2 linked regions of the Cohnella abietis genome follow. The protein of the gene in region 2 interacts with the protein of the main gene of each other region in a pairwise test. Links are inferred from orthologs where the notes say so. Each region holds a gene or a part of one and is shown on either strand. Other genes may lie near its edges. The genes, in order: hflK and ftsH.

Evidence for each region.
Region 1: the proteins of ftsH (region 2) and hflK interact in binary tests that used the Escherichia coli proteins (3 or more experiments, as listed by UniProt). The link is inferred for Cohnella abietis from one-to-one orthologs.

What each region holds. Positions count from the first base shown.
Region 1 is NZ_AP019400.1:4,307,796-4,311,131, reverse strand. What follows is about bases 439-3,336. They hold hflK (FtsH protease activity modulator HflK), read left to right. Parts: upstream 439-1,302; coding sequence 1,303-2,370; downstream 2,371-3,336. Other genes in these bases: KCTCHS21_RS18855 (GTP pyrophosphokinase), read left to right, coding at 3,271-3,336; hflC (protease modulator HflC), read left to right, coding at 2,367-3,233. In the rest of the region: KCTCHS21_RS18870 (YraN family protein), read left to right, coding at 1-303.
Region 2 is NZ_AP019400.1:87,498-93,648, reverse strand. The notes cover bases 3,276-6,151. They hold ftsH (ATP-dependent zinc metalloprotease FtsH), read right to left. Parts: upstream 5,776-6,151; coding sequence 3,775-5,775; downstream 3,276-3,774. Other genes in these bases: hpt (hypoxanthine phosphoribosyltransferase), read right to left, coding at 5,867-6,151; nadA (quinolinate synthase NadA), read right to left, coding at 3,276-3,536. In the rest of the region: nadC (carboxylating nicotinate-nucleotide diphosphorylase), read right to left, coding at 1-852; nadB (L-aspartate oxidase), read right to left, coding at 845-2,461; more of nadA, read right to left, coding at 2,598-3,275. UniProt on the Escherichia coli protein: Acts as a processive, ATP-dependent zinc metallopeptidase for both cytoplasmic and membrane proteins. Plays a role in the quality control of integral membrane proteins.

The sequences.
Region 1 (3,336 bases), 4.2 Mb from region 2 along the record:
CAATCCGGTTATGTCATTGAAGAGCGCAATTGGCGTTGCCGGTCTGGTGAGATTGATCTTATCGCATTAGACGGTGACACTTTGGTGTTCATAGAGGTCCGTTCGCGAACAAACCCTACTCGCTATGGATCGGCGGTAGAAGCTATAACCCCACGAAAGTGCCGTCAAGTCCGTGAACTGGCTGTTATTTATCTCAAGCAGCGCAAGGGCAATCCACTATCGATTAGATTCGATGTCGTAGCTGTAACGCTCGATGCGGAAGGAAAGGCTACAGAAATCAAGCATCTACCAGGTGCCTTCTGAAATAACTAAATATACGATTTCATCTTAACAAGCCACCCTTTTTGGGTGGTTTTTTACAATGAATTATAAAAACAGCACCCTATCAAGCGAGGTCAGACAGTTTATTATCTACCGCACCCCACCACAGTCCACAACTTCCACTACATACCGATCACGACCGCGCTTCCGGCATCTCACATCCCACTACAATCTGCATATCAATTACGACCGCGCTAATGGCATCCCACATCCCACAACATTCCGGATACCGATCACAACCACGCTTCCGGCATCTCACATCCTACTACAATCCTCATACCGAATACGACCTCGTTAATGGCATCTTACATCCCGCTACAATCCACATACCGAATACGTCCGCGCTTACGGCATCCTACATCCCACTACATTCCGGATACCGATACTCCCTCGCTTACGGCATCCCACATCCCACTACAATCCGCATACCAATTACGACCTCGCTTACGGCTTCGCACATGCAAGAGGGAAATGTCTGTCCTAGCTAACGAATCGAATCGTGCTTATTATCGATAAATTGACTACTTATTTGTTCTTACGAACTCCAGTAGCGTTATTGAGGAAAATATAGGGGAAAACGCGCCGCTTTGCTGGATATAAGATGTCTGGAGCTCGTTAAAATATAAAATCATTAGATTTTGATCAAATAAGAGTTACTGAGTTCGTAAGCCATATGTCATGCAAGCCATATGTCACGAAATCCATTTCTGAATAATCTCCCACATAAACTTAGAACGCCGTGAAAAGGACGGCGTCAGCCGCTAATGCATGGTTATTCAGAACGAATAAGTTTCACGAAATCCATCCCTGAATAACACAAACATAAACATTTTTTCGCTACCCAAAAGACAGCGAAAAATGTTTATGCTTGTTTTAATACGTTTTTCCTGAGGATTTTGGCTATTTTTATGAAACGTAAAGTGTTCTGTTACGTAACAAAGAAAGATATGAAAGCTACATCAGGGAGGGGTATCAGTCTATATGGAACTTGTTCACAATCAAAAAAAGCCAGAAAATCCACTTGATTTGCCGCCAGGATTACTTAAGAAAATTGGTTTAGGTGTTATCGGCGTACTCGTGGCACTAATCGCGTATTCATCATTTTACACCGTTCAAGAGCAACAGAGGGCAGCTATCCTTACATTCGGAAAGTATACAGGGGAGTCGACAGCGGGCCTTCATTTCAAATGGCCTTATCCGATTCAGCAGGTTATTCTTGTGCCGGCAGAGCTTACACAACGTATTTACATAGGTTATCGTCTAGATAATGACATCTCAACCCCGGTTGAAGAGGAATCGATGATGATAACCGGAGACGAGAATATTGTATCCGCTGATGCCGTTGTACAGTGGAAAATAAGCGATGTTCAAAAATACTTATACAATATTAGCAATCCGGAGCAGTTCCTGCGTAATGCAGCTAGCTCATCCATTCGATCCGTTATTGGTTCGGAAAAGCTTGATTATGCAATTACAAACGGAAAAACTGAAATTCAAGATAAAGTTCGTGAAAAGCTAATTGATCTTCAAGCGAAATATAATACAGGAATTCAGATTGTCGATATTAAGTTTCAAGATATAGAACCGCCTAGTGGTCAAGTAGAGGAAGCGTTCCGCGCGGTTACGAATGCTCGTGAGGAAAAAAACACGAAGATTAACAATGCAGCAAAATACGAAAATGATAAAATACCAAAAGCTCGCGGAGAAGCGCAAGCTATGCTTGAGAATGCGGAAGGTGTGAAAAAATCACGTATTCTTAATGCTGAAGGGGATGTAGCCCAGTTTAACGCTATTTTCGTAGAGTATTCTAAAAACCCTGGCGTAACTGAAAGCCGTTTGATTGTGGAAACGTTGGAGAAAATATTGCCGAAGGCCAAAATCTTCATCTCCGATTCGGGTGGCGACACCGTCAAGTATTTACCGATAAACGAGCTCCTTCGTAAAACAGGAGTGACAGCGGGAGCAACAGGTAGTGCTTCGGGTAGTGCGGGTAGTGCAACGGGTAATGCAGGAAACGCAGGGGCTGCGCAAGGAGGTACAACGCCATGAGTAAAAAACTAATTGTTGGACTGGTTTCATTTTTAGCAGTAATAATCATAGGATCTGCTTCTCTATATGTCGTAAAAGAAGGCGAGTACAAGGTTATCCTTAAGTTTGGAGAGGCCGTTCGAGTTGAAGGAAGCCCGGGGCTGTACTTTAAGATACCTTTTGTAGAAAGTGTTTCTAAATTGCCGAAATATCAAATGACTTATGAAAGTAATCCAACATCTATACTCACAAAGGATAAAAAACCGATAATCGTCGATAATTATACCGTTTGGCGAATAAAGAGTCCTGAAAGCTTCTTGAAAACAGTTCAAACCGTTAGTGTTGGTGTGCAACGTATTGATGAAGCCGTGTATAACTCTGTTCGCCGGAAATTGTCAGAAATTAATTACGATAATATTATCAGTGAGAACACAGAACGTGGTAACATAAATGATGACATCACCAAAGATGTTTCCACCGCGCTTATACGGGATAATTATGGTATTGAAATCATTGATGTAAGAATTAAGCGTACAGATCTCCCGGAAGGCAACAAGCAGAGTGTTTATAATCGGATGATTTCAGATCGTCAGTCTATCGCTGCGCGTTACTTGTCTGAGGGAGACGAAGAATCGCATAAAATTACATCAAAAGCTGATCGTACAGCAACTGAGTTACTTGCTCAGGCGGAAGCGGATGCCAAGAAAATTATTGCGCAAGGTGAACAGGAAGCCGCAAAAATATATAATGAATCGTATGGCAAGGATCCTAAGTTTTACAGCTTTTATCGGACGCTGCAAAGCTATGTGACAACGCTTGAGAATGAGCCTGTCATTATGTTGCCGATCGATTCTCCCTATACCCGTATTCTATTAGGGAAATAAGCCGATTGATGAAGGGTGATTAGTTCTGAATAATCAGATGGTGCAGCTAGAACAATTTAAAAGATTCAAAGAAGAAATCACCCGGTTTATGATGATGTACAAA
Region 2 (6,151 bases):
AAGCGCTAGAAAAGAATGAGTCAAGCTCCCAACCGATATGATGTCAACGCCACTCCGCGCTACGTCTGCCACTCGCTCAGGTGTAATCCCACCGGAAGCTTCTAGGACAATATGTGGAGCCATACGCCGCACAACCGTTACAGCCTCTGCCATCGCAGCAGCCGTCATATTATCAAGCATGACGATATGCGCCCCAGCATGAACCGCTTCTTCAGCCTCTGCTAAAGACTCAGCCTCTACCTCAATCATCATCGTATGGGGAATACGGGATTTCGCCGCATGAACTGCCGCTGTAATCCCTCCAGCTGCTTTAATGTGATTATCCTTGATCATGACAGCATCATACAAACCGAAGCGGTGATTAGCTCCACCACCGACTCTAACTGCATATTTCTCAAGTGTCCGATGTCCTGGAGTAGTCTTGCGGGTATCGGCAATCTTTACAGCCTGCCCCTGAGCAGCTTCTACGTATTCGTTAGTTTTGGTTGCAATACCCGAAAGCCTCTGCAATAAGTTGAGCGCCAGTCTTTCACCCGTCAGAATGCTATGTGTTGAGCCTTCAACAATGGCTAGAACCGTACCCTTTTCCACTCTAACTCCATCTGCTACCTGAGCATTAAACTTCAAATCTTTATCTATGACCTCGAAAACAAGCCGCGCTAAAGGAATACCAGCAAGAATGCCCGACTGTTTAGCATGGATAATTCCGCTCGATACATGACCCAGGGGTACAGTCGCCATTGTTGTAGCGTCTCCCGAACCAATGTCTTCCGCCAACCAAGAGCGAAGCTGATCTTTCACTGCTTCAATTGCAGGACCACCGATTGTCCAATCGCTTTCTCGTTCAAACATCGTCGTCGACCCTTTCTGTACGAATACCTTTTTCCCGGTTCAATATCGTGTGTGTACGCCAATTCAAATCATCCCTCTGAGGATAATCTTCCCGATAATGACCGCCACGACTTTCTTCACGATTGAGTGCTCCCTCGGTTACAAGGAATGCGCAGGTCAAGAGATTAGCATATTCCAATTCCTCTTTCTTAGAGAGACACAGCTGAAACAATGGCAGCTGCTTCTTTAACTCCTCTAGCCCCTTAAGAAGTCCGGCACGATCTCTTCGTAATCCAGCGTAGCGAACCATTCCCTTCTGAAGCTTCAGGCGGCGCTCGATAAGTGCACCCGTCAATGCAGCATTCCTATCTAAGCCTAAGCCATTGTCTGCAGAAGCCTTTGCTGGGGTAAGCTTGTTTACAGCATCTACGATACGTTGTCCGAAAACGATAGCCTCCGACAATGAATTACTTGCAAGCCGGTTAGCGCCATGCACTCCAGTCGAGGAAGCTTCACCACAGGCAAAGAGACGATGAATACTAGTCTCGCCATGGAGATCAGTTTTGACTCCACCCATCATATAATGAGCTGCTGGCGCTACAGGTATCCAATCCGTCGTCATATCGAGTCCATAATTTAAGCAATATTCAAATATCGTCGGAAAACGATGCTTAATTAATTCAGGGCTTTCATGCGTAATATCAATATAAACATAAGTAGACTTTGTCGTTTCCATCTCGTTCACAATTGCACGAGCCACAACATCTCTAGGAGCAAGCTCTAGCTGAGGATGATAATTTTCCATGAATCTGTCGCCATTAATATTGCGTAAGAATGCACCCTCGCCGCGAACGGCCTCCGAGATAAGAAATCTAGGCGCACCAGGATAACAAAGAGACGTCGGGTGGAATTGATTAAACTCCATATCCCGAATATCAGCACCTGCACGGTAGGCCATAGCCACCCCGTCACCGGTTGCCACCTCAGGATTAGTCGTATACCGATAGAGCTGCCCGGTGCCCCCTGTACAAAGCACAGTAGCTCGTCCGAATACAGCAACGCGAGATCCGTCTGGCTTCTGAACGAGCGCCCCCCGACATTCCCCGTCCTCCGTCAACAGATCCAGCACAAAATGATCGTCCCACAGCTCAAGAGTCGGATCAGATTTGACCTTCTCCGCCAATGCACGGACGATCTCAAAGCCTGTGGCATCCCCATTAGCATGGAGTATACGACGTTGGCTATGAGCACCTTCCTTCGTCAGAGCGTACTGGCCGTCTTCTTCATCAAAGTTGGTGCCGTATCTAATAAGCTCCTGTACCCCATGAGGCCCTTCATGAACAAGCACATCGACTGCTGCGGCATTACAAAGACCTGCTCCAGCAATCAATGTATCTTTAGCAAGAAAATCGGGAGAATCTTCATCGGAAATTACCGCAGCAATTCCGCCTTGCGCATAGCGGGTGTTGCTATCGAATAAGGACTTCTTAGTTATCATTAATACCCGCTGCGTCTCGCTGGCCTTTAGCGCCGTATATAGTCCGGCGATGCCGGCCCCAATAACGATCACGTCCGTCTCAATGCGAGGAAGCTTGTCTAGATCAAAATCAACAACGTACCTTGGAATCATGGTTATTTTGTCCCCACTCAACAGAAGAGTAGCACAAGCTGCTTGAACGATTAGAAAGCATCGGTAGGTTATACCTCAGCTTGTCTAATCGTCAGATATAAACGTCTGCAGCTGTCCATTGGACAGCTTAGCCGTTTTACTTTACTAGCAGCATGCGCTCCAGCGATAAACGAGCCTTGTCCGCGACATCCTGCGGTACATATATTTGCGGTTGCATCGTCTCTAAGGCTTTAACAACCTTCTTCAGGTTATTAACCTTCATGTTCGGGCAGACGAGAAATTTCGATGCGAAATGAAAGGATTTATTAGGACTATCCAGACGAAGCTGATATCCTGTTCCGTCCTCCGTACCTACAATAAACTCTTGATGACTGGATTCCCGACAATGCTTAAGAATACCCGTCGTACTGCCAACGAAATCGGCCATTTCAACGACTTCCGGACGGCATTCTGGGTGGACTACGAATTCCGCATTCGGATACTTCGCCCGCATCTCCTCGACATCCTTAATAGTCAACATGTCGTGGGTGTTGCAGTAGCCTTCCCAAATAATCATCTTCTTGTCAGTAAATTGCTGCACATAATGCCCAAGGTTCTTATCTGGACACCAGATGACTTCATCGGCATCAACTGAATTGACAACGTTGACCGCATTAGCGGACGTACAGCAAATATCCGTTTCCGCCTTAACGTCAGCAGAGGAATTAATATAGGTAACGACTTTAGCATTCGGGTGCTTTGCCTTTAATTCCCTAAGTCCAATCGGATTAACCATATCTGCCATTGGGCAGCCTGCACGTTCGTCCGGAACGAGCACGGTCTTATGTGGAGCCAGAATCTTAGCACTCTCTCCCATAAAATGTACACCACAGAACACGATGACATCCGCATCTGTTGATGCCGCTTTCTGAGCTAGCAGAAAAGAATCTCCGCGAAAATCCGCGACCTCCTGTATTTCATCACGCTGATAATAATGAGCGAGAATAATGGCATTCCGTTCCTTCTTAAGCTGCATAAGCCGTTCGCGTAGCTCGCGATTTTGTTCTGCTTTACGCTCTAGTGCCAAAGCCTCCATGCTTAATCTCCTCCCCTAGATGAACCGATAGTTTGTGAATCAATGCACAAACATGGCGGGATCGTTGTCTCTATTGTGGACGAAAACGAGTTCGTTCATTAACAACTAATTTACACTTGCCAAGTAAGGCTGTCAATTCATCTTGCACCGATTGTAAGCCCTTTTTTCAGGATATTAAAACGGGATGTTCGCCAAGCGCCGTTACAGCGCGGGAACATCCCGTTTAATGAGTACCTTATTATTTAGGCTCTTCGGAGCCGTCATCCTTGCGCGAATCCGGTATAGTCGGCAATGGCTCGTCATCACGGGTTTGAATCCGCACCTTGACATCGCCAATCGTATCCACAATCGGTTCAGCTTTGGACTCCTCGTCGTTAGAGGATGGTTCCTCAACGTTAGCTACGAAGATACCCTTCTCGATCAAAGTCTTGATCTGTTCGAGATCAAGCGTCTCCTGTTCAAGAAGCGTCTTAGCTAACAAATGCATCTCTGCACTCTTCTCGTTAAGGAGCTTCCTAGCACGATCATAGCAATCACGAGTAATGCTCTGCATCTCTTGGTCGATCTCATAAGCAATGGCATCAGAATAGTTCTGTTCATGTCCGATGTCACGGCCTAAGAATACCTGACCTTGGGAACTGCTACCGAACTGCATAGTTCCGAGCTTTTCACTCATTCCGTACTCCATGATCATTGCACGTACGATGCTTGTAGCTGACTTAAAGTCGCTATAAGCGCCCGTACCAATTTCTCCGATAAAGATTTCTTCGGCTGCACGACCTGCCAGCAAGCCTGTCACTTTATCAAGAAGCTCTTGCTTAGTCACAAGCATACGGTCTTCCTTAGGAAGCATGATGACATAACCGCCTGCACGTCCACGTGGAACGATCGTTACCTTGTGTACCGTATCCGCATGCTCAAGGAAGAATCCAGCAATTGTATGACCCGCTTCATGATAAGCGACAATACGCTTCTCACGATCGCTAATGATACGGCTTTTCTTCTCCGTACCTACGATAACACGGTCAATCGCTTCATCGACTTCTTGCATGGCGATATCTTTCTTATTACGACGTGCAGCAAGCAAGGCTGCCTCGTTGAGTAAGTTTTCCAGATCAGCACCTGTAAATCCAGTTGTACGTTTAGCAATAGTGCCAAGACGAACATCTTTATTCAAAGGCTTGTTGCGAGCATGAACCTTCAATACTGCTTCACGGCCCTTAACGTCTGGACGATCAACCGTAATCTGACGGTCAAACCGGCCTGGACGAAGCAAGGCTGGATCAAGAATGTCTGGTCTATTCGTTGCAGCAACGATAATGATACCTTCATTGGCACCGAAGCCGTCCATCTCTACGAGAAGCTGATTGAGTGTTTGCTCACGCTCATCATGTCCACCACCAAGGCCTGCGCCCCGTTGACGACCAACAGCATCGATCTCATCGATAAAGATAATACATGGCGAGTTTTTCTTTGCATTCTCGAACAAGTCACGAACACGGGATGCCCCGACGCCCACGAACATTTCAACAAAATCAGAACCAGATATAGTGAAGAACGGAACGCCCGCTTCACCCGCTACTGCACGAGCAAGCAACGTTTTACCTGTACCTGGAGGACCGACGAGGAGAACACCTTTTGGAATGCGTGCGCCAAGCGCCGCAAACTTACGGGGATCCTTCAAGAACTCGACAACCTCGACCAACTCTTGCTTCTCTTCATCCGCTCCGGCCACATCCTCGAACGTGACCCGTTTCTTCTCTTCATTATAGAGACGGGCACGACTTTTGCCGAAATTCATCACCTTACCGCCGCCGCCTTGTGCCTGATTAATCAGGAAGAAGAAGAGAACGAACATGATGATGAAAGGGATAATAGAGGTCAAGAATGTCAGCCAGAAGCTTTGTCCCGGCATTTTTTTAATGTTAACTTCAAAGTTTTTCTCTAACCCAATCTGAGTAAGCTGTTGAAGTGCGTAATCGGCATAAGGCGCACGGCCCATGAACGTTTCGCCCTTCTCATTAGCGGCCTTAGGCTTATATTCACCTGTTACTAAATAGGTGCCGCTTTGAATTTGCAAGGTCAGTTCCTTAACATTGCCCTGCTGGACTGCTTGAACAATTTGATTGTAATTCAGTTCCTTGGTCGTATCCTGCTTCCCAATGAAAAACTGAACAATCCCAACCGTTACCAAAAAGATAAGTAAGTAAAACCCTGTGTTCCGGATGAACCGATTCATCCCCGACCTCCTCTCGACACGCTTACATCATTTTACCATAGCCTGTCTTGGCATCACAATAATAACGCACCACCGTATGGACGGCGAGCTCTTAAACCGTATAGACTTCCGGCTTGAGCACTCCGACATAAGGCAAATTGCGGTATCTCTCCGCATAATCAAGCCCATATCCAACGACGAATGCATCAGGAATACTAAATCCGGTGTAGTCTGCGTTCAGGTCTACTGTACGGCGTCCCGGTTTATCGAACAGAGCCACCACGTTAACGGACAACGCATTGCGGCGCTCCAGGACATCGATCAAGTAGCTTAGGGTCAATCCACTGTCAATAATATCTTCTACAATAAGGACGTCTCTACCTTCAACTGATGCGTC